One region of the Microbacterium terregens genome, then DNA from elsewhere that is predicted to be linked to it. Evidence: predicted binding sites of a transcription regulator. Region 1 holds the regulator's gene; each other region holds the start of a gene.
What was found. Region 1 encodes HrcA, which represses chaperone genes, less so after heat shock. Its sites were predicted from a motif close to TTNGCACTCGNNNNNNNCGAGTGCNAA; they were not measured.

Region 1 (5,887 bases):
ACGCTGTGTGCCGCGAAGAGGAGTGATGCCGCGACCCTTGATCGTCAGGACATCGCCGCCCTGTACGCCTGCGCGGATCTCCAAGTCGACCGGTCCGTCGAGTGACTCGATGGTGGTGGTGGTTCCGAGGATGGCATCGGGCATCGACACTTCGAGCGTGGCGAGCAGGTCGTCACCGTCACGGCTGAACTCCTCGTCGGGAGAGACGGTGACCTCGATGTAGAGGTCTCCGTTCGGTCCGCCGGCGGGGCCGACCTCGCCGGATCCGGGAAGCTGCAGGCGCAGACCCGTCTCCACCCCTGCGGGGATGTCGAGGGAGACCGTGCGTCGGGCACGAACGCGGCCCTGACCCTGGCAGGTGGCGCACGGGTAGGGAATCGTCGTGCCGTACCCCTGGCAGGACCCGCAGGGCTGGCTGGTGACGACGTTGCCCAGGAGGCTCCGCACGGTCCGTTGCACATGGCCCGAACCGTGGCAGATGTCGCACGTGACGGGAGAGGTGCCGGGCTGGGTGCACGATCCGTGGCACGTGTCGCACAGCACCGCCGTGTCGACATCGATGTCGCGATGGACGCCGAACACGACGTCCTTCAGATCGAGGGTCACCCGGACCAGCGCGTCCTGTCCGCGCTCGCGACGGGACCGCGGCCTTCCGGCCCGCTGGCCGCCGCCGGACCCGAAGAACGTCTCGAAGATGTCCCCGAAGCCCCCGAAGCCCTGGGCGCCGCCACCGAACGGCGATTCGTTTCCGCCCACGTCATAACGCGCCCGCTGATCCGGGTCGCTCAGGACGTCGTACGCGTGGGTCACGAGCTTGAACTGCTCGGACGCATCATCCCCCGGGTTGACATCGGGATGAAGCTGTCGTGCAAGACGCCGGTACGCCTTCTTTATCTCATCCGCAGTCGCATCGCGCGCGACTCCGAGGACCTCGTAGTGGTCGACCACAAATTGCCTTCCTGCCCGCGCAGAGCGCGGGATCGTCTGATTCCGGATGCCGCGTCAGCGGGCACTCTCGTCTTCGTCGAGCATCCGGGTGAGATAACGCGCGACGGCACGCACCGCCGCGAAGTTCGTCGGGTAGTCCATCCGCGTGGGGCCGAGCAGACCCACGCGGGCTCGAGCGCCGGTCGCGTCGTACTCGCTTGCCACGACCGAGGCCTCGCCCAGGCCGAAAGGCTCGTTCTCGCGTCCGATGCTGGCAGCCAGACCGTGGTCGTCGGCGACCATCTCGCTCATCAGCTTCATGAGCGTGACCTGCTCCTCGATGGCCTCGAGCAGCGGGTAGATGCTTCCGCGAAAATCGGACTCGCTCCGAGCCAGGTTGGCCGCGCCGGCCATCACGAGCCGGTCGTGACGGAACTCCTCGAGCTCTTCGGCGAGGACCCGCACGATCGCCTCGGTCGCGACATCCTGAGGGGACTGCACGGCGTCCTGCCGTGCGAGGCGCTCTTCGACACGCTGGGCGCCTTCACGCACAGGTCTGCCCACGAGCAGCGTGGCGACATCGGTGCGCACTCGTGCCAGATCGTCATCGTCGAACTCGTCGCGCACGAACGCGAGCCGTTGCGATACCCGGCCGGTGTCGGTGACCAGGATCACGAGCATGCGCCCGCCCCCGAGCTGCACGAGCTCGACGTGTGAGATCGTCGCCCGCGCGAAAGAGGGGTACTGCACGATGGCGACCTGGCCGGTCAGCTGAGTCAGGGCGCGTACCGTCCGCACGAGCACGTCATCGAGGTCGCCGGGCCCGTCGAGGAAGGCCGAGATCGCGCTGCGCTGAGCCGGCGACAGTGGACGCACCTCGGCGAGATGGTCGACGAAAACGCGATAGCCCTTGTCGGTGGGTATGCGCCCCGACGACGTGTGCGGCGCCGCGATGAGCTCTTCGTCCTCCAGCAGGGCCATGTCGTTGCGGATCGTCGCGGCGGACACCCCGAAGGCGTGACGCTCGACGATGGCCTTGCTGCCGACGGGTTCACGTGTGTCGACGAAGTCCTGCACGATCGCCCGCAGCACCTGCAGGCCTCGATCGGTGACCATTTCGCCTCCCTACGCGCTCACGGCCGAATTGGCACTCCCACGAACTGAGTGCCAATTCTACCGGATCGTCGAGGACGGGAGCGGGAGGCTCGTCAGTCCGTGAGCGCGCGCACCACGGCGTCCGCAAGCAGACGACCCTGGCGGGTCAGGACGACGCGGCCGTGCACCGCCGCCGAGCCCTCGATCAGACCATCGGCGATCAGGGCAGCGATCGCGTGCCGTCCCTCCCCCCGCAGTTCGGAGATCGGCAGACCCTCACGGACCCGGGTGCGCAGCAGAACGCTCTCCAGAGCGCTGGCCGCGGCATCCGGTCGTTCGCGTGCCGCCGCGGGAGACTCGCCGGCCGCCAGTCGCTGCGCGTACGCGGCGGGGTGCTTCACGTTCCAGAACCGCACGCCGGCGATGTGGCTGTGGGCGCCGGGACCGAAACCCCACCAATCCGCACCTTGCCAGTACGCCATGTTGTGACGCGATCGGTGCGCCGCGTCACGGGCCCAGTTGGACACTTCGTACCACTCGTAGCCGGCGCTGCCCAGAAGGTCGTCCGCGAGCTCGTACATGTCCGCTTGAAGGTCGTCGTCCGGCGTAACCACTTCGCCACGACGGATCTGGCGGGCGAGCTTGGTGCCCTCCTCCACTATCAGCGCATACGCGGAGATGTGATCCGGCTCGAGGAGGACAGTCGCCTCGAGGGAGGTGCGCCAGTCTTCCAGCGATTCGCCCGGGGCGCCGTAGATCAGATCCAGGCTCACATCCAGTCCCGCGCCGCGCGCGGCCTCGACCGCGGTGCGGACGTTGGCGGGTGCGTGGGTGCGATCCAGCGCCGCCAGAACGTGCGGGACCGCCGACTGCATGCCGATGGACAGCCGGGTGACCCCGGCGGCAGCGAGCGCCGTCGCGGTCGCGTCGGTCACGGTGTCGGGGTTGGCCTCGACGCTCACCTCGGCATCCGGCTGGACACCGAACGCGGCGCGAACACCGTCGAGCATGCGCGCCAGGTCGCCGGGGGGCAGCAGCGTCGGTGTGCCGCCGCCGAAGAACACGGTGGCGGCGGGCCGGATCGGCCCGATGTCGGAAAGCACGTGCCGGGCGTGCTGCACCTCACGCAGGAGGGTGTCGGCGTACTGGTCCTGGCGCGCACCGCGCAGCTCGTCCGCGGTGTACGTGTTGAAATCGCAGTACCCGCATCGCACACGGCAGAACGGCACGTGGAGATACACCCCGAATTGCGCTGTCGGGTCGATCGCGACCTCAAGCGACCCGTCCCGCGGCACGGGCTCACCGAGCGGGAGCGCCGAGCCCATCAGGGAGTCGTGTACAGCGGCGAGATCGCGCGGAGGTAGCGCGTGAACAGCTCACGACGCCGGCGCCGGACCAGCCGCGGGAAGACGCGGTACAGCAGCGCGGAGGGCGCATCGAAGGCGCGCACGGTGAACCACACCTCATCGTTGTCGTACCACTGCACCATGAAGGACTCTTCGCCGCTGACGACCGAGTCACCGACCGTGCCCAGCGCGAACCCGACCCGCCGCGGCTCCTCGATCGAGAAGATGACCCGCAACTCCGCGTCCGCACTCATCCCGCGGATGCGACCGTCGACGCGGACGGTGGTCCCGGGGCCGACGTAGGGCGTTCCGTCCGAGTCGAAGCGCTGATCGGCCTCGAGCTTGCTCGGCGCGAGCGGATGGCCTTCTGCGTCGAAGCTCACACCGGAGTACATCGGTCCCGCGGCAGGACGCACATCGCTCAGCTCGAGACCTGCGCCGCGCTGGGCACCCCACGACAGGAGCGCGTCGCCCGCGCTCTCGAACCGCGCCTGGCCGCTGCCGATCCGCCACGACTCCTCCGCGGGCAGGCTTCGCTCGGGCGGGTAGTGCATCAGATCTGCCGCCTGGGTCGCCCCGACGGCGGCATAGTCGACCGTCTCGTCCCTGAAGGTGCCGCGGCGCATGGATTCCAGCCTACTTCGGGTTCCTGAAGGCGCGATCGGATGCCACCAGGAACTACTTCTTGTCTTTGGTCTCGGTGTCCCCCGACAGCGCGGCGATGAACGCCTCCTGAGGGACTTCGACGCGGCCGACCATCTTCATGCGCTTCTTGCCCTCCTTCTGCTTCTCGAGGAGCTTGCGCTTGCGGGTGATGTCGCCGCCGTAGCACTTGGCCAGCACGTCCTTGCGCATGGCCCTGATCGACTCACGTGCGATGATGCGGGCGCCGATCGCCGCCTGGATCGGCACCTCGAACTGCTGGCGCGGGATGAGCTTCTTCAGTCGCTCCGTCATGAGGACGCCGTATGCGTACGCCTTGTCGCGGTGCACGATCGCGCTGAACGCGTCGACGGGCTCGCCTTGCAGCAGGATGTCGACCTTGACCAGGTCGGCCGCCTGGTCTCCGCTGGGCTCATAGTCGAGTGAGGCGTAGCCGGCCGTCTTGGACTTCAAGTGGTCGAAGAAGTCGAAGACGATCTCGCCGAGCGGGATCGTGTAGCGGATCTCGACACGGTCCTCACCGAGATACTCCATGCCCAGGAGCGTGCCTCGGCGGGATTGGCACAGTTCCATGATCGTGCCGACATAGTCCTTCGGCGCGAGGATCGCGGCCTTGACCATCGGCTCGGTCACGCTCGCGATCTTCGTACCGGACGGGAATTCGCTGGGGTTCGTGACGGTGTAGGTCGTGCCGTCATCGGTGGTCACCTCGTAGGTGACCGACGGCGCCGTCGAGATGAGGTCAAGACCGAATTCGCGTTCGAGGCGCTCCGAGACGATCTCCAGGTGCAGCAGGCCCAGGAACCCGCAGCGGAATCCGAAGCCGAGCGCCACCGAGGTCTCGGGCTCGTAGTTGAGGGAGGCATCCGAGAGCTTCAGCTTGTCGAGGGCCTCGCGAAGCACCGGGTAGTCGCTGCCGTCGATCGGGTAGAGGCCGGAGAAGACCATCGGCTTCGGATCGGTGTACCCGGGCAGCGCGTCTTTCGAGGGCTTGGCGGCGCTGGTGACGGTGTCACCGACCTTGGATTGACGGACGTCCTTCACTCCGGTGATGAGGTAGCCCACCTCGCCCACGCCGAGGCCCCTGGTCGGCGTCGGTTCGGGAGACGAGACGCCGATCTCGAGCAGTTCGTGCACGGCACGGGTGGACATCATCTGAATCCGCTCGCGGGGACTGAGAGAACCGTCGATCATCCGCACGTAGGTGATCACGCCGCGATACGAGTCGTAGACCGAGTCGAAGATCATCGCGCGCGTCGGCGCGCTCGGATCGCCCTGAGGGGCCGGGATCTGCCGTACGACCTGATCGAGCAGCTCCTCCACGCCCATGCCGGTCTTGCCGCTGACCCGCAGCACATCCTCGGGCTTGCCGCCGATGAGGCTGGCAAGCTCCCTGGCGTACTTCTCGGGATCGGCGGCCGGCAGGTCGATCTTGTTCAGCACCGGGATGATCTGCAGATCGTTCTCAAGGGCGAGATAGAGGTTCGCCAGCGTCTGTGCCTCGATGCCCTGGGCCGCATCCACCAGCAGGATCGCGCCCTCGCAGGCGGCCAGCGAACGGCTGACCTCGTACGTGAAGTCGACGTGGCCCGGGGTGTCGATCATGTTCAATGCGTGCGTGACACCGTCGAGCTGCCACGGCATCCGTACCGCCTGGCTCTTGATCGTGATGCCGCGCTCACGTTCGATGTCCATGCGATCGAGGTACTGTGCCCGCATATCGCGGTCGGAGACCACACCGGTCATCTGCAGCATGCGGTCGGCGAGGGTCGACTTGCCGTGATCGATGTGAGCGATGATGCAGAAGTTGCGTATCAGCTCCGGCGGGGTCGCGGACGGCTCGAGTGAGTTCAGGG
Region 2 (5,887 bases), 1.1 Mb from region 1:
GCGCTCTGCGGAGTCGTCGGCTTGGCCGTGGTCTGCGTGGCGGGCGGCGCAACCGGCGTCGCGCTGCGACGCGGGTTGGGGTTGGAGCCGGTGGACTGCCGGGGCGCGTCGTCGTTGATCACCGGTGCCGCTTCGACGACCGGTGCCGCCGGCACGACCGGCTCGGCGATCGCCGGCGTTTCCGGCGCCGCTGTCGATGTCGTCGGGGACGGCGACCGGTCGGCGGTGCCGGAACCCGCGGTCATCGTGCTCGCGAAGACGATCGCGGCCGCGATCGTCAGGGCGGCGCCGCCGAGAACGAACGGCGAGGACTTGCGTGCCTTGCTCACCGGCGAGACGAAGTTCGGTGCACCATCCGCTGCGGCCGCGGCATCCGCGTCGAGCAGGGCGAGCTCGGATCCGGCCGCGCTGTCGGCGATGAGCGCCAGCGCCGTGCCGCCGGCGAGGGCGAGATGCTTGTCGTTGAGGCGGATGAGCGCCGTGCGGGCCGCGCCGAGAGCGATGGCCGCCTTGGGATCGGCGTCGATGGCGATGGGCCGGTCGAACCTCTCGGAAAGACGCTGAGCGACGAACGGGATGCGGGACGAGCCGCCGATGAGAAGAATCGACTCGAGGGCTTCGGGCTCCAGTCCGGCGGAGTCGAGCGCGTCGTCGAGTGCGTCCATCGTCGTGTCCAGCGATCCGCTGATCATGTCCTCGAATTCGGACCGAGTGAGGCGCACGCTGGTGTGAGTCGGAGGAACGACGACCGGGACGGTCGCCTCGGAGTCGAAGGACAGCGCTTCCTTGGCATCGACGGACTCTCGACGCAGCTGAGAGAGCGAGAGGCGCATGGCGGGGTCGCTCATGTCGAGGGATCCGACATCCAGACCCGCAGCGCCGACGACGTGGCGCATCACGGCGTCGTCGAAGTCCACGCCGCCGAGGTTGTCGATGCCGACGGGCTCGCCGATGAGCGCGAAGGAGCCGTCGATCTCCTTGCGGAGGATGACGGAGTCGAAGGTGCCGCCGCCGAGGTCGTAGACCGCGAGGGTCTCGCCCATCTCCAGGGCGCGTGATGCCTCGTAGTGGCGTGCCGCAGCCTCGGGCTCGGTGATGAGCTCCACCTCGCCGACGCCCTCGCGGTGCAGTGCCGACCGGATCAGCTCGATCCGGTGGCCGCCCCACGCGGTGGGGTGCGTCAGTGAGACCGCCTCGGGCCGGCGACCCTCGCGCTCGGTGACCAGCGCGACGATCGACGCGACCGTCTGCGCATACAGCTGCTCGGCCGGTAGAGAACGGTCGCCGACGACGATCGGAACCTCATCGCCGATGCTGCGCTTGAACTCGCGGATCAGCCGCTCGGGCTGCGTGACTCCGCGCCGTTCAGCGGCATCGCCGAAAGACAGTTCCCCGTCGTCTCCGACGAACACGACCGTGGCGACGCTGTCGCTCTTGCGGCCCAGCGCAAACGGCGCTGTGACGATGCTGCCGTCTGCCGCGACGCGCGCGGTAGCTGCTGCTATCCGGCTCGTCCCCACATCGACTGCCAGAAAATATGACACCTCTGTCATGTCTCGTTCCCCCAAGAACTAGACGTGCGACTTCCCCCAGATATGTCTACCACCGCTGGGGCCCGTAAGCGAGAGTCGTGGGGCTCTGTATGTCGAATTGCCACGAATTGTTTCCGCTTCGTACTTCTGAAGCGATGAGCACAATTCGCGGCCCCTGATACATGAGACCGATGACTCTCGCATGACGCCCACCAACCCCCTCAGATTCTGGAGCGTCACGGCCCAGCATGACACAAGCGGCGTCTGCACGGGGCGCCCCCGGCGCATCCGTGTTACGTCCTCATTGGCACTCACGTTGCATGAGTGCCAGTGCTTGCCTAGACTGAGACTTAGCACTCTCACCTCGAGGGTGCTAACAAGTCTTGAGTTTCAAGGAAAGCAGAGGTACACCCGTGTCGGTTTCCATCAAGCCGCTCGAGGATCGCATCGCCATCCGCCAGGTCGAGGCCGAGCAGACCACGGCGAGCGGTCTGGTCATCCCGGACACCGCTAAGGAGAAGCCCCAGGAGGGCGAGGTCGTAGCGGTCGGACCCGGTCGCATCGACGACAACGGCAACCGCGTTCCGCTCGACGTCGCCGTGGGCGATCTCGTGCTCTACAGCAAGTACGGCGGCACCGAGGTCAAGTTCGGTGCAGACGAGTTCCTCGTTCTGTCGGCGCGCGACGTCCTTGCGGTCGTCGTCCGCTAACACCCGCAGGTCTGAAAGGTCCGGATGCCTCGGCATCCGGACCTTTCGCGTGCCCGGGCTTCACTCGCCGGTGGTTGCTCCGCGGTCCCCGCACTGCGCAGCACCCGTACGCTGGGTGAGTGACCCGTGATCTCTCTTCCGCGCCCGGCGCGGCATCCGGTTCACCCGAACCCGACCAGCCCGCATCCGCCCAGGACGCCCCACCGCTGGATGCCGCGCGCGAGCGCTCGCTCGGCGGCATCTACGCCTTCACGGCCTACCTGCTGTGGGGCTTCTTGCCGCTGTACTTCCTGCTGCTGGCCCCCACGGGCCCGTGGGAACTGGTCGCGTGGCGCATCCTGCTGTCGCTCGCGTTCTGCGCGATCCTGCTGACTGTTCTGCGCGGCTGGGGGCGACTCGCGGCGATCGTTCGGCAGCCGCGCCTGCTGCTGTGGACCGCTCTGGCCGGAGCGCTGATCTACGTCAACTGGCAGGTCTTCATCATCGCCGCGCTGACCGGGCACGTCATCGAGACGAGCCTGGGCTACTTCATCAATCCGATCGTGACGGTGGTGCTCGGGGTGCTGGTGCTGCGCGAGCGCCTGCGCCTCACGCAGTGGATCGCCCTCGCCCTGGCCGCGATCGCGGTCGGTGTGATCGTCGTGGGGTACGGCGCGTTCCCCTGGGTCGCACTGACGCTGGCGTTCTCGTTCGGCATCTACGGCCTCGTCAAGAAGCGCCTCGGTCCCTCCGTCGACGCCGTCAGCGGCCTGACGCTCGAGACGGTCTGGCTCGTTCCGGTGGCGAGCGTGATCCTCATCGTGGTCGGCTCCACCACGGGACTGACGATGGGTGCCGCCGGACCGTGGCACGCGGTGCTGCTGTGCCTGGTCGGGGTGGTCACCGCCATCCCGCTGCTGCTCTTCGCCGCCGGCGCGCGCCGCGTGCCGCTGACCGTGATCGGGCTGCTGCAGTTCGCGGCGCCCATCCTGCAGTTCATCATCGGCGCGTGGCTGCTGGGCGAGCCGATGCCGCTCGAGCGCTGGATCGGGTTCGGGCTGGTGTGGTTCGCGCTGGTCGTGCTCACGGTCGACTCGCTGGTGTTCGCGCGCCGCGGGCGCGGCGTCTCGGACGTCGGCGAGCTCACCTGACGCGCGGCGCGGCCCGCGTAGCGCGCTGCGCAACGCGTTTCGCGGCCCGCGCATCGCGGACGCGTCTCGCGGCCTGCGTTCCGCCTCGCGGCGTGTGCATGAACACGGGCCGCGAGAACGAACACGCGCCCCGAGTGAGCCCGCGTACGTGAACGCGGCGCGCGCAACGCGAACGCGTCTCGCGGCCCGCGTTCCGCCTCGCGGCGTGTGCATGAACATGGGCCCCGAGTGCGAACCCGGGCCGCGAGAGAGCAGGCGCCGCGGCAGCCCACGCGCCGCGCGAGAGCACGCGTATGGCGGCCCGCGCAACGGGAACGCGTCTCGCGGCCAGCGTTCCGCCTCGCGGCGTGTGCATGAACATGGGCCACGAGTGCGAACCCTGGCCGCGAGAGGGCAGGCGCCGCGGCCGCGGCTGCGCCGTGCTCGAGCCCGCGCTGTCGCGGCCCGCGAATCGCGAACGCGGCCCGCGTTTCGCCTCGCGGCGTGTGCATGAACATGGGCCCGGAGTGCGAACCCGGGCCTCGAGAGCGAACACGGCCCGCGAGAGTGAACCCGGGCCGCGAGCGCGAACCCGGGCCGCGAGCGAACCCGGCCCCGACAGCGAACACGGGCCGCACGAGCCCGCGCGCCGCGCGGCCCGCGGCTTAGCGCACCAGCCGCGCGATCGCGGCCGTCGCTTCCGAGATCTTGGCGTCGGCCTCGTCGCCGCCCAGGCGTGCCGCATCGACGACGCAATGACGCAGGTGATCATCGAGCAGACCGATCGCGACGGCCTCGAGCGCACTGGTCAGCGCGCTGATCTGCGTCAGGATGTCGATGCAGTACTTCTCGTCCTCAACCATTTTATGGATGCCGCGGGCCTGCCCCTCGATGCGGCGCATGCGGTTGAGGTACTTCTCTTTGTCGGTGATGTACCCGTGGTGGGTGTGCGTGTCCGTCATGACAGCTCCTTCGCATCGGAATTCACAGCGGGCTCCTGCGACGATCCCGTGCGCGAGCCGGCCCGCGCGCGATCGGGAGTGCCCGTCGACAGGCTCCGGAACCTGCGCAGCCGCAGGCTGTTGCCGACGACGAAGACGCTCGAGAACGCCATCGCCGCTCCGGCGATCATCGGGTTGAGCAGCCCCAGCGCCGCCAGCGGGATCGCCGCGACGTTGTAGGCGAAGGCCCAGAACAGGTTCACGCGGATGGTGCCGAAGGTGCGACGCGACAGCCGGATCGCATCCCCTGCGCTGCGCAGATCGCCGCGGACCAGGGTGATGTCCGATGCTTCGATGGCGGCATCCGTGCCCGTGCCCATCGCAAGGCCGAGGTCGGCCTGCGCGAGGGCTGCGGCGTCGTTGACACCGTCGCCGACCATCGCGACGACCCGGCCTTCGGCCTGCAGTTCGCGCACGACCGAGACCTTCTCGTGGGGCAGTACGCCGGCGATGACGCGGTCGATGCCCACCTCGGCGGCGATGCGCCGGGCCACGGTCTCGTTGTCGCCGGTCAGCAGCACGGGGTGCAGGCCGAGCTGCCGGAACTGCGCGACGGCCTCGCGGCTGGTCGCCTTCACCCGGTCGGCCACGACGAGTACCCCGCGGGCCCGGCCGTCCCACGCCACGAGGACCGCGGAGGACCCTTCGGCCTCGGCGCGGTCCTTCGCGGCGACGAGGTCGGCATCCGGGTGGATCGCCCAGTCGGCCAGCAGCGACTCGCGACCGACGACGACCGCGTGGGACTCGACGACGCCCGAGACGCCGACGCCGGCGGTCGCCTGGAACGACTCCACGTCGGGCAGCGCGCCGATCTCCCGTGTCGCGGCGAGGGCGATGGCGCGACCGATCGGGTGCTCCGAAGAATCCTCCAGTGCGCCGGCGAGCCGCAGCAGCTCGGCGCGGTCCGTCCCCGCCGCGGTCACCACGTCGACCAGCGTCATGCGGCCGGTGGTGACGGTGCCGGTCTTGTCGAGCACGATCGTGTCGACGGTGCGGGTGGACTCGAGCACTTCAGGTCCCTTGATCAGGATGCCGAGCTGGGCGCCCCGCCCGGTGCCGACCAGCAGCGCGGTCGGCGTTGCCAGCCCGAGCGCGCAGGGGCAGGCGATGATCAGGACCGCCACCGCGGCGGTCACCGCGGCGGAGGCCGGGTTGCCCAGCAGCACCCAGGCGCCGAGGGTTCCGAGCGAGATGACCAGGACGACGGGTACGAAAACGCCCGAGATGCGATCGGCCAGCCGCTGTACGTCGGCCTTGCCGGACTGCGCCTCTTCGACGAGCCGTGCCATCTGCGCCAGCTGCGTGTCGTTGCCGACGCGCGTCGCCCGGACGAGCAGGCGGCCGCCGGCGTTGACCGTGGCGCCGACGACGTCATCGCCCACGCCCACCTCGACCGGCACCGATTCGCCCGTCACCATCGAGGCGTCGACGGCGGATGTTCCCGAGGCGACCACGCCGTCCGTGGCGATCTTCTCGCCCGGCCGCACCACGAACTGGTCGCCGACCCGCAGCGCCGAGATCGGAATGCGGCCCTC
Region 3 (5,887 bases), 770 kb from region 1:
AGCGGATGCGCGCTCGGGCTTGTCGGCGACGACGGCCTCGGTGGTGAGGAACAGCGCAGCGATCGATGCGGCGTTCTGCAGGGCAGAGCGCGTGACCTTCGCCGGGTCGATGATGCCCTGTGCGAACAGGTCACCGTACTCGCCCGTCGCGGCGTTCAGGCCGTGACCGGTGGGCAGCGATGCGACCTTGTCGGCCACAACTCCGGGCTCGAGGCCCGCGTTGAGGGCGATCTGGCGCAGCGGTGCCTCGATGGCAACGCGAACGATGTTCGCGCCGGTCGCCTCGTCACCGGTCAGGCTCAGTGTCGCGAACGCGACCTTGCCTGCCTGGATCAGCGCGACGCCACCACCGGGGACGATGCCCTCTTCGACCGCAGCCTTCGCGTTGCGGACAGCGTCCTCAATGCGGTGCTTGCGCTCCTTGAGCTCGACCTCGGTTGCCGCGCCCGCCTTGATGACGGCGACGCCACCTGCGAGCTTGGCGAGACGCTCCTGGAGCTTCTCGCGGTCGTAGTCGCTGTCGGTGTTGTCGATCTCGCGGCGGATCTGGGTCACGCGACCCTCGATCTGAGCGGCATCTCCGGCACCTTCGATGATCGTCGTCTCGTCCTTGGTGATGATCACCTTACGAGCACGGCCGAGCAGGTCCAGCGTGGCGTTCTCCAGCTTGAGACCGACCTCTTCGGTGACGACCTGGCCACCGGTGAGGATCGCGATGTCCTGCAGCTGCGCCTTACGACGGTCGCCGAAGCCGGGAGCCTTGACGGCCGCCGACTTGAAGATGCCGCGGATCTTGTTGAGCACGAGAGTCGCAAGCGCCTCGCCCTCGACGTCCTCGGCGATGATGACGAGCTCCTTGCCGTCCTGGATCACCTTGTCGACGATCGGCAGAAGATCCTTGATGTTCGAGATCTTCTGGTTGGCGATCAGGATGTACGCGTCCTCGAACACGGCCTCCTGGCGCTCCGGGTCGGTGACGAAGTAAGGGTTGATGAAACCCTTGTCGAAACGCATGCCCTCGGTGAGCTCGAGCTCGGTGCCGAACGTCTGCGACTCCTCGACGGTGACGACGCCTTCCTTGCCGACCTTGTCGATCGCCTCGGCGATCAGGTCACCAATGGTGGTGTCAGCCGCGGAGATCGAAGCGGTAGCCGCGATCTGCTCCTTCGACTCGACGGGCTTGGCCGAAGCGAGCAGTTCGTCGGAGATGGCCTGGACGGCCTTCTCGATGCCCCGCTTCAGCGAGATGGGGTCTGCGCCGGCCGCGACGTTGCGCAGGCCTTCGCGGACAAGTGCCTGGGCCAGCACGGTTGCGGTGGTGGTGCCGTCGCCAGCGACGTCGTCGGTCTTCTTGGCGACCTCCTTGACGAGCTCCGCGCCGATCTTCTCGAACGGGTCGTCGAGTTCGATCTCCTTAGCGATCGAGACGCCGTCGTTCGTGATCGTGGGGGCGCCCCACTTCTTCTCAAGTACGACGTTGCGACCGCGGGGGCCCAGTGTCACCTTGACGGCGTCAGCCAGGATGTTTAGGCCGCGCTCGAGACCACGACGGGCCTCCTCGTCGAAAGCGATGATCTTAGCCATATGTCTTCTCGTCCCTCCCGGACGTATGCGAATTCTTAGCACTCAGATGTGTCGAGTGCTAATCCATTCTGGCACTCGGCACTACCGAGTGCAAGCCGCGGGAAGCGAGTGCGACCTCGGGCGTCATCTGCGTCGGGAGGAAATGCTGCCGTCGGCGTCGACGGGCGACTGCGTGGGGATGCCGCGCTTCGAACGAGAAGCGGGTCAGACGACGACGCGAACGGACTCCGCCTGGGGGCCTTTCTGCCCGGCACCCACGGTGAACTCCACGGTCTGCCCCTCCTCGAGGACACGAAAACCGCTCATGTCGATGTTGGAGTAGTGGACGAAGACGTCCTGCCCCTCTGCCACGGTGATGAAGCCGAAGCCCTTCTCGGCGTTGAACCACTTCACGGTGCCCTGGGTCATGAGACTCTCCTGTATTGCGGGGAACACCGCCATCGTATGCACGCGGATGGGCCCGGAATCAGGTCGGGAACGACTGTTGACACACGTGCATCGAACTGTTTACCGGCGTGTAACACGCCGTGCCGTCACGGTGCGGGAGTGGCATCCGGCGGCGTCGATGTGCGATCGAGTCCGATGACGATCGTCAGCTGCCTCGCTTCGGGATCGTCCGCCGGCTGGTACACGTCGCTCTGCTCGATCCTCGCGCCGCCGATCACCTCCGCCAGGCCGGCCGCGGCCGCCTCGTCGGCGGGGAGGTAGTAGTAGATCGTCGTCTCCGCGAAGTCGGTCGAGCCGGCCTCGCTGGCAAGCACGGTGTCCTCGGCCCAGCCTGCGGCGATCACGACATCCTTCGTCTGCGTCGCCAACCCGGCCTCCGGGGTGGCGTTCAGGACCAGGACGTCGAAGGTGGGGTCGACGACCGGCGTCACGATCGGCAGCGGGGCGACGGTCGGCTCAGGGGTCGGGAACAGCACCACCCGGCCACTGACCAGAAGCGTTCCGAAGATGCCGACCGTGATGAGGACCACCGTCGCGAGCACCGCCCAGAACAGGACGACCCACCCGCGCATCCGTGGGTTCTCGGCTCGATGAGCGCCGACCCGGCCCACATCCGCGGGAAGGTCGTCGAAGCGGTCCCGCGGGAAGGTCGTTCTCGGCACCCCCCGATGGTACCTGCCCGCGGCCCACGACCGTGCTGACTGCTGGGCCGGCATCGGGGGCGGCGGCGGCGCGTCGGCTAGCGGGGACTGCCCGAGGCGCGTGCGACGCGTGCCCGCTGCCGCTCGTCGCGAATGCGGCGCAGTCGCTTCACGAGCATGGGATCCTGCTCCTGCGCATCGGTGGTGTCGATCAGCCGGGCCAGGAGCTGGTAGTAGCGTGCCGGCGACAGACCGAGATCGGCGCGGATCGCCTCCTCCTTCGCCCCGGCGTGCCGGAGCCACTCCGCCTCGAACTTGAGGATGGCGCGGTCGCGGTCGCTGAGGGGCACGCGCTCACGCTAGCGCCGCTCGCCCGCCTCATCCGCGCGCCACTCCACGGAGGCCCCGAGCGGGTCGACCGTCGCGAGCGCCACCCCGTCGCGGCCGAGGATGAATCCCCCCGGCACGGCGTCGTCGATGCCGGGGTTCCACTGCCGGTGCAATCCCGACGGGTCGATCGAGACCCAGACCGCGTCCAGCCCCGCGATGATCGAGAGCAGCCGGTCTCGGCCGGGCCGCGGAATGTGTGGGAGCACCCCCGGTGTGGTCACCACGAGGGTCGCATCCGCCGGCGCGGACGCGGCAAGCCGTTCGAGCACCCCGGGCATCGTCGCGTCGCGGCGCGCCAGCAGCGGCCGCTCGCGGGCGACCAGGTCGAGCGCGGCTTCTATCCGCGCGGCGCGGCCCTCCTCCCCCGGCCAGACCAGGCTGAGCAGGAAGCGGCGGTCGTCGGCATCCGACGCATCGAGGGGTGCCAGGTCGACGCCGGCGCGCCAGATCACCTCCGGCATGCGCAGAGGCGGATGTCCGCGGACCGCCGATTCGAGGATCACCGCCGAGGCACCGTCGGGCGGGTCGAGGTCGGGTCCACCGCGGTAGCGGTACGAGTAGCGGTCGGGATACAGGCACAGGCCGGCACTCGCCCCGACCTCCAGCAGTGCGAGAGGACCGTCGATGCCGCTGAGCGCAGGCAGCAGTGCGGCGCATCGCAGCGGGTCGTTGGTCTGCAGGCTGCGCTGCGTGCACTCCGCCACGACAGCGTCCTGATGCGCGACCACCCACTCCGCCCACTCCGGGTAGCGCCCCTCCGGTGCCCCGAGCATCCGCGTGACGGCGAACACGAGCGGCGGCTGCCGACGCGCGGGCGGGATGCGCCCGAGGATGCCCTGCAGAACGTCGTCGTCCGCGACGCCCGACGCCCACTCGGCGTAGAGGGCCGACCGACCTGCCGCCTCTTCGAGTGCGAAGCGCTGATAGCGTTCGGCGACAGCGGCGGCGGCATCCACTGTTCCATTGTCGTGGTGATCCGGTACACGCGCGCGACCCGGGGGCCCTCCGGTGGGCGAGAATGGACACTGGCTAAGGAGGACTCCCATGACCTACAGCGTTCAGAAGAGCGACGAGCAGTGGCGTGCCGAACTCGCTCCCGAGCAGTACGAGGTGCTGCGCGAGGCTGCCACCGAGCGCCCGTGGACGGGTGAGCTTCTCGACGAGAGTCGCGCCGGGCTCTACACCTGCGCGGCGTGCGGCACGGAGCTGTTTCAGAGCGGGACCAAGTTCGACTCGCACTGCGGCTGGCCGAGCTTCTACGAGTCGGTGCGTCCCGAGGCGGTCGAGCTGATCGAAGACCGCACGCACGGGATGCTGCGCACAGAGGTGCGCTGCGCGACGTGCGGGTCGCACCTGGGACATGTCTTCCCCGATGGTGTGGGCACCCCCACGGGCGACCGCTACTGCATGAACTCGCTCGCACTCGATTTCACCCCCGAATCCGGGTCATGAGCGTCCCCGTGCTGGAGGCGGTGCGCGCGCGCCGCTCCTGGTCGAAGGTGACGGATGCCGCGCCGACACACGCTCAGCTGCTGACGCTCGTCTCGGCCGCAGGGCGCGTCGCCGACCACTCGTCGCTGCAGCCCTGGCGTCTGATCGAGCTGCGCGGAGCCGACCGGGAGCGCCTCGGCAGGGCGATCAACAAGGCCAACGGAGACAAGGGCTCGTCGACGAAGCCGCTTCGCGCGCCTCTGCTGATCGCGGTTGTGGCCAGTTACCGCAAGAGCGACAAGGTCCCCCGCTGGGAGCAGGAGGCCGTGGCGTCGGGCGTGGCGCACGTGCTGAGCCTGCTGCTGGATGAGGCCGGCTGGGGCGTCATCTGGCGCACCGGTCACTACACCCGCAGCAAGGCGGTCGCCAAGCTGCACGGCCTGGACAAGCGCGAAGAACTGCTGGGCTGGCTGTACGTCGGCGGCAAGCCGGCGAAGGCGCGGCTCGGACGACGGAAGGGCATCGACGCTCGCCGCCACCTCACGCGTCTGCCCGCCGATGCGCACTCGATCGAGCGCATCGACGCCGCCGCGGACGAGGTCTGACCGCTAGCGCCGCAGACGGCGCCACGGCACCGTCGCGACGACGACAGACAGCAGAGCGACGATCACCATGCTGATCGCCTGCGCAAAGCCCGGGCCCGCGGGTGCCGGCCAGACCACGTCGATCACGAACGAGGCGATCAGCTGTCCGGCGACGACTCCGAGCCCGAGCAGGAGCACGCCGGTGTGCGCGACCAGCGCGGCCGACAGCACGATGTAGACCACGCCGATCCCGCCGCCGACGTACAGCCACGGATCCGTCGGCGCCGACGCCGGCAACCCGACGAGCGCGACGTGGATCGCTGCGGCGACGACCAGGATGATCGTCCCGCCGATGAAGTTGACCAGCGTCGCGGTGAACGGCGATCCGACCCGCTGCTTGAGCCGCCCGTTGGTCGCCTGCTGCCACGCGACGCCGACACCGGTCACCAGGGGCAGCACCAGCAGCCACAGCGGGATGCCGCTCAGCCCGTCACCGACCACGGCGATGCCGACGGCGACGAGCGCGAGGCCGCCGCCGGCCAGCCGCGGCAGTGTCACGGCGACCACTCCCGCCGGTCCGAACCCGGCGCGATCCAGCACGAGCCCGCACACGGTCTGGCCCGCGACCACGCCGACGGTGAACAGCGAGACGCCGATGATGCCCACGGCCAACCCCTGTGTCGCCACGGTCAGGGCTCCCGCGGCACCGCCTGCCAGCATCCACCACGGGATGCCGCGGGACCGAACCCCGGAGATGAGCGCGGTGAATCCGCGGCGTCCGGACGGCACGGCGAGGGACACGACGATGAG
Region 4 (5,887 bases), 1.2 Mb from region 1:
ACCCGCCTGGACGAGATGCCGGAGAGCCCCACGAAGATCATGCTCAACGTGGGCACACCGGACCAGGCGTTCGCGTTCTCGAAGCTGCCGAACAAGGGCGTAGGGCTCGCTCGGCTCGAATTCCTCATCAACCGCCAGATCGGCATCCACCCCCGTGCTCTCCTGGACTACGACACCCTGGAGCCCGCGCTGCGTGCCGAGATCGCGGACCGCATCGCGGCGTACCCGACCCCGCGCGACTACTTCGTGCAGCGTGTCGCAGAGGGCGTGTCGATGATCGCCGCTGCCTTCGCACCGGAGCCCGTGATCGTGCGCCTGTCGGACTTCAAGTCCAACGAGTACGCGAACCTGATCGGGGGCGAGCTGTACGAGCCGCACGAAGAGAACCCGATGCTCGGCTACCGCGGCGCATCCCGGTACATCTCGTCCGATTTCCGCGAGTGCTTCGACATGGAGTGCGAGGCTCTGAAGTTCGTGCGCGACGAGATGGGCCTGACCAACGTCGAGATCATGGTGCCATTCGTGCGCACGGTCGGAGAGGCCCAGGCCGTCATCGAGCTGCTCGCGCAGAACGGCCTGCGTCGCGGCGAGAACGGGCTGCGCGTCATCATGATGTGCGAGCTGCCCGCCAACGCCGTCCTCGCCGACGAGTTCCTGGAGTACTTCGACGGGTTCTCGATCGGCTCCAACGACATGACTCAGCTCACCCTCGGCCTGGACCGCGACTCGGGCCTGGTCGCGGCAACCTTCGACGAACGCGACCCCGCCGTTCTGAAGATGCTGTCGATGGCGATCGAGGCATGCCGGCGCGCGGGCAAGTACGTCGGGATCTGCGGCCAAGGACCCAGCGACCACCCCGACCTGGCCGACTGGCTCGTCGGGCAGGGAATCGAGTCCATGTCGCTGAACCCGGACACCGTCGTGGAGACCTGGCTGCGGCTCGCGAAGCTGCAGGCGACCCTCGTGCATTAGATTGGACGTCTGCTCGGCCATGTAGGCCGAGGCGGTCGAGCCTCCTCGTGAGACCCGATCCGGGGCTAGAAACCTCCGGCATCCGTCAAACGATTCGGAGGTTTCTCCATGTCTACGCCCCTGCCCTCCCACCGCAGATGGTGGGTCCTCGCCGTTGTCTCCCTGACCCAGCTCGTCGTCGTCCTCGACGGCACGATCGTCAACATCGCCCTCCCGCAGGCGCAGGAAAGCCTCGGCCTCACCGACAGCCAGCGTCAGTGGGTCATCACCGCGTACGCGCTGGCGTTCGGCGCGCTGCTGCTCCTCGGCGGCCGGGTCGCCGACTACTGGGGACGCAAGCGCACGTTCATCGTGGGGATGGTCGGCTTCGCACTGGCATCCGCCTACGGTGGCTTCGCCCAGACCGGGGTCGACCTCATCGTCGCCCGGGGACTGCAGGGCGCGTTCGCCGCGCTGCTCGCTCCCGCCGCTCTCGCCCTGCTGACCGTGACTTTCCCGACCGGCAAGGACCGCAACATCGCGTTCGCCGTTTTCGGCACGGTCGCGGGAGCCGGGGCGTCGGTCGGCCTCGTCCTCGGCGGCGTGCTGACCGAGTTCCTGGACTGGAGATGGTGCCTGCTGGTCAACGTGGTCTTCGTCGCCGTCGGCCTGGTCGGCGCGTTCGCCGTGCTCGCAGAGAGCAGGGCCGACGGCGACAACCGCTACGACATCCTCGGGGCGGTCACCGTGACCCTCGGACTCGGGTCCCTCGTCTACGGATTCAGCCTGGCCGAGACCGGGTGGGGCAGCCCGCTCACGATCACGTTCCTTGCGGGGGGAGTCGCGCTGCTGGTGCTGTTCGTGTGGATCGAGACCCGCACCGCCCAGCCGCTGCTTCCGCTCCGGATCGTCACCAACCGGATGCGCGGTGGCGCGTTCCTGATCCAGGCGATCGCCGGGAGCGTGATGATCGGGTCCACTCTCTATCTGACCTTCCACCTGCAGATCGTGATGCAGATGTCGGCGCTGCAGGCAGGTCTGGCGAGCCTGCCGCTGCCCGTTGCGACCATGGTGGTGGCACCGTTGGCCGTTCGGCTGCTGCCTCGCATCGGTCCGCGCCCTCTCATGACCGTCGGCCCCCTGATCGTGGCGGGGAGCCTGTGGTACCTCAGCTTCATCACCGTCACGGGCAGTTACGTCGTTCAGGTGCTGCCCGCGCTGATCGTGATGGGTGCCGGGATGGCCCTGGTCTTCGTGCCGCTGCAGAACGTCGCGCTGAGCGGGGTCGCCCCCGACGACGCCGGTGCCGCCTCGGCCGTGGCCAACTCGGCGATGCAGATCGGCGGCTCCATCGGTCTTTCGATCTTCACCGCCGTCTACGTCGTCGCGCTCGGCAGTCACACCGCGGCCGAGCCCACGGCGCTGGCCGGCGCGTACTCGGCGACGTTCATCGCCGCGGCGATCGGGATGCTGGTGGCCGCCGTTCTCGCGGTGACCATGATCCGCGAACCCGCGTCCGAACTGCTGCCGCTGCCCGAGGACGAGCCGCAGCCGGCTCACGCCGGCTGACGACGCCCGTCGCCAAGCGAAGCGAGGGCTGGCAGACTGGGCCGTGCATTCCCACGGGAGGTCGTGATGAGACTCGTTCAGGTGGCCGTTCACGCGGATGATCTCGACCGTGCGACAGAGTTCTACACCGTGCTTCTCGATGCGCCGCCGCTCGCGCGCTTCGATCCGGGGCTGGTCTTCTTCGACCTCGACGGCGTTCGGCTGCTGCTGGATCGGAATGCACCGACATCCCTGCTGTACCTCCACGTGGAGAACGTGCACGACACGCTCGACAAGCTCGACGGACTGGCCGATCTCGTCTCGCCGCCCCACGTCATCTTCTCGCACCATGACGAGACGCTCGGGCCGGCAGGTCACGACGAGTGGCAGGCCTTCATCAAGGATTCCGAGGGCAACACGGTGGGTCTGGTCGCCTTCCAGAAACCCTGAGATCCGCGCGGTCACTGTCATCGGACCCCGCCGCCTGTCGCTACCCGCCGCCACGGCATCCGCATTCTTGACGTCGTCAGAGTATTGGCACTCGAAGGGGCACAGTGCTAATCTGGACGTAGTTGAGCCGACACGACTCAACTCTCAGATGCACATGCACCGGACAGTCATCCGGACGAAACGACAAGGAGACGAATCATGGCCGCTTACGACCCCTTCCGTGAACTCGACCGCTTCGCGTCGACTCTGTTCGACACGCGCCGCGGGCCACGCCGCATGCCGATGGATCTGTACCGCGACGGGGACCACTACGTGCTCACCGCTGACCTGCCCGGCATCGACCCGGGATCGGTGGACATCGACGTCGATGGTCAGCTGCTGACGATCCGCGCCGAGCGCACGCTCGCCGGGGGCGAGGGCGTCAAGTGGATCACACGCGAGCGCGAAGCGGCGAGCTTTCTGCGCCAGCTGAACCTCGGGCAGGGTGTCGACACCGGGAACATCGCCGCGACATACAGCAACGGCGTGCTCAACGTCACGATTCCGGTGAGCGAGAAGGCGAAGCCCCGCAAGATCGAGGTCTCCAGTGACAGCTCGTCGCCGGTGATTCAGGCCCACGAGGGCTCGGACGCGCCGCAGCCGGTCGAGCAGTAGTCACTGCGCCGCCTGACGCGAACGCCCCGGACCACTCAGGCCCGGGGCGTTCGCCGTCCCGCGTGCGGACCAGGTTAGCCTGGAGCGCGTGAGCGCCTACGTCTCCGCGTTCGAGCTGTTCTCCATCGGCATCGGACCCTCGAGCTCCCACACGGTCGGCCCGATGCGGGCCGCGCGTGATTTCGCCGTGCTCCTGCGCAGGGCCGGGCTCCTGGACTCCGTGGCGCGCGTGACGTGCACCCTGTACGGATCCCTGGGTGCGACCGGCATCGGACACGGCACGCCGGATGCCATCGTGGGCGGGCTCCAGGGGCTGTCGCCCGAGAGCGTCGATCCGGATGCTGTGCGCGCGGCGTGGACGCAATGGCCGGCCGGTCGGCAGCTCGCGCTGGACGGCACGCACCCGGTCCCCTTCGAGAAAGCCGACGTCGTCTTCGCTCCTCGGACCCGGCTGCCCGGACATCCGAACGCGCTGACGCTGGAGGCCTGGACGAGCGCTCGGCCGCGCGAGATCGATGACGGGGCGCAGCGGGCGGCAGCCGGCATCCGGACCACCGGAACCGCTGCCGTCGCGGCACGCGTGCAGGAGAGCGACGAGGGCCTCGTGCTCCGTGAGACCTATTACTCGATCGGCGGCGGCTTCATCCGCCGCGAGGGCGAGCCGCCGCGTGTTGCCACCAGCGCCTTCCCGCTCGCGTTCGACAGCGCCGAGGCGCTGCTCCAGCTCTGCGACGAGCGTGGAATCACGATCGCCGAGGCCGCCCGCATGAATGAGGAGGCGCTGCGCAGCGACGAGGAGATCGCCGCCGGACTGGACGCGATCTGGGACGCGATGGCGGCCTGCGTGGAAGCGGGGCTGTATCACGACGGTGTGCTGCCGGGCATGCTCAAGGTGAAGCGGCGCGCGTCGGCGATTCGCGCGCAGCTCGAGGAGGCCGAGCACGACGGCCGGCGCGAGCTGCCGGGGGAGTGGCTCGGCGCCTTCGCGCTCGCGGTCAACGAGGAGAACGCCGCCGGCGGCCGCGTCGTCACCGCGCCGACGAACGGTGCGGCCGGCATCCTTCCCGCCGTCGCGATGTACTGGTGGCGCTTCCTGGCGGACTCGGGCCTCGGCGCCGGCAACGCGGTCACTCCGTATGGCGAGCTGGTCGGCAGCGCCTTGATGGGATTCGCCGGGCGGCAGCAGCTCGGACCAATCGTGCCCGACGTCATCGACGAAGAGCTCATCGCCGACGCGAACCGGCGACGCGGCATCCGTCGGTTCCTGCTCACCGCGACCGCTCTCGGCTCGCTGTTCAAGGCGAACGCGTCGATCTCGGGTGCCGAGGGCGGGTGCCAGGCCGAGGTGGGCTCGGCGTGCGCCATGGCCGCCGGTGGCCTGACCGCCGTGATGGGCGGAACGAACCGGCAGATCGAGAACGCCGCCGAGATCGCGATGGAGCACCATCTGGGCCTCACGTGCGACCCCGTGGGCGGGCTCGTGCAGATCCCGTGCATCGAACGCAATGCGATCGCCGCGTCCACGGCCGTCACGGCAGCACGGCTCGCGCTGCGCGGCGACGGGAGTCACTACGTCTCGCTGGACGCCGTCGTCGAGACCATGCGACAGACCGGCATCGACATGTCGCACAAGTACAAGGAGACCAGCGAGGGCGGGCTCGCCGTGAACGTCATCGAGTGCTGATCCGCCGGCGGCAGCCGATTGCATTCCGCACCGTTCATACACCGCCGAGCACCATGGATGTGGCATAACGGTATGGAATATGCCATGCGGGAGGGCTGATAGCTTCTTAGGAAACTTCAGATTCGGAGCTCTTGCGTGACATCTCGCCGTGTACCCGCCCTTTTCGTCTCCCTGGTCGCTGCCGTCGCACTCCTCGCGGCGGGATGCGCGACCGCGGCGACCACCGCGTCTGCGCCGGGCGCGCGCGTGCCCGACTCTTTCACCCCGCTCACCCTCACCCCGATCGGGAACCCGCCGCTGCCGTTCCGCGGCACCGACGGCAGGTATCACGTCGCCTACGACCTGCAGCTGACCAACGCCACGCAGGTGCCCGCGAGCCTCGACGCGATCGATGTCGTGGACGCTGCGGACCCGACGAGGATCGTCGCGAGCTTCTCCGGCACGGCGCTGATCGACCCGACCTGCACCTTCGGCGACTGCAACAGGCTCCGGAACCTGCCTGCGGGCTATCTCGACACCGCCACCGTTCCCCCGCAGGAGAGCCGCGCCGTCTTCATCGACTTCGCCGTCGACTCGCTGGACCAGATGCCGGACGCGCTG

Region 2: a site for HrcA is predicted at 1,837-1,863, ahead of groES (co-chaperone GroES). Genes of this name have one in related genera too.
Region 3: a site for HrcA is predicted at 1,620-1,646, ahead of groL (chaperonin GroEL). Genes of this name have one in related genera too.
Region 4: a site for HrcA is predicted at 3,034-3,060, ahead of ABD655_RS15450 (Hsp20/alpha crystallin family protein). Genes of this name have one in related genera too.

The regions. Positions count from the first base shown of each region.
Region 1 is NZ_BAAAWH010000001.1:2,065,265-2,071,151, forward strand. It holds gene dnaJ (molecular chaperone DnaJ) at 1-948, opposite strand, end outside; gene hrcA (heat-inducible transcriptional repressor HrcA) at 1,003-2,043, opposite strand; gene hemW (radical SAM family heme chaperone HemW) at 2,136-3,347, opposite strand; gene ABD655_RS09470 (DUF1990 domain-containing protein) at 3,347-3,994, opposite strand; gene lepA (translation elongation factor 4) at 4,047-5,887, opposite strand, start outside.
Region 2 is NZ_BAAAWH010000001.1:1,000,513-1,006,399, forward strand. It holds gene ABD655_RS04530 (Hsp70 family protein) at 1-1,553, opposite strand, end outside; gene groES (co-chaperone GroES) at 1,946-2,242, shown strand; gene rarD (EamA family transporter RarD) at 2,449-3,372, shown strand; gene ABD655_RS04545 (metal-sensitive transcriptional regulator) at 4,017-4,313, opposite strand; gene ABD655_RS04550 (heavy metal translocating P-type ATPase) at 4,310-5,887, opposite strand, start outside.
Region 3 is NZ_BAAAWH010000001.1:2,837,644-2,843,530, forward strand. It holds gene groL (chaperonin GroEL) at 1-1,584, opposite strand, end outside; gene ABD655_RS13155 (cold-shock protein) at 1,789-1,992, opposite strand; gene ABD655_RS13160 (LytR C-terminal domain-containing protein) at 2,118-2,693, opposite strand; gene ABD655_RS13165 (DUF3263 domain-containing protein) at 2,771-3,022, opposite strand; gene ABD655_RS13170 (DUF2332 family protein) at 3,032-4,018, opposite strand; gene msrB (peptide-methionine (R)-S-oxide reductase MsrB) at 4,107-4,514, shown strand; gene ABD655_RS13180 (nitroreductase family protein) at 4,511-5,098, shown strand; gene ABD655_RS13185 (DMT family transporter) at 5,102-5,887, opposite strand, start outside.
Region 4 is NZ_BAAAWH010000001.1:3,303,453-3,309,339, reverse strand. It holds gene ppsA (phosphoenolpyruvate synthase) at 1-972, shown strand, start outside; gene ABD655_RS15460 (MFS transporter) at 1,081-2,520, shown strand; gene ABD655_RS15455 (VOC family protein) at 2,587-2,949, shown strand; gene ABD655_RS15450 (Hsp20/alpha crystallin family protein) at 3,148-3,603, shown strand; gene ABD655_RS15445 (L-serine ammonia-lyase, iron-sulfur-dependent, subunit alpha) at 3,692-5,287, shown strand; gene ABD655_RS15440 (M23 family metallopeptidase) at 5,423-5,887, shown strand, end outside.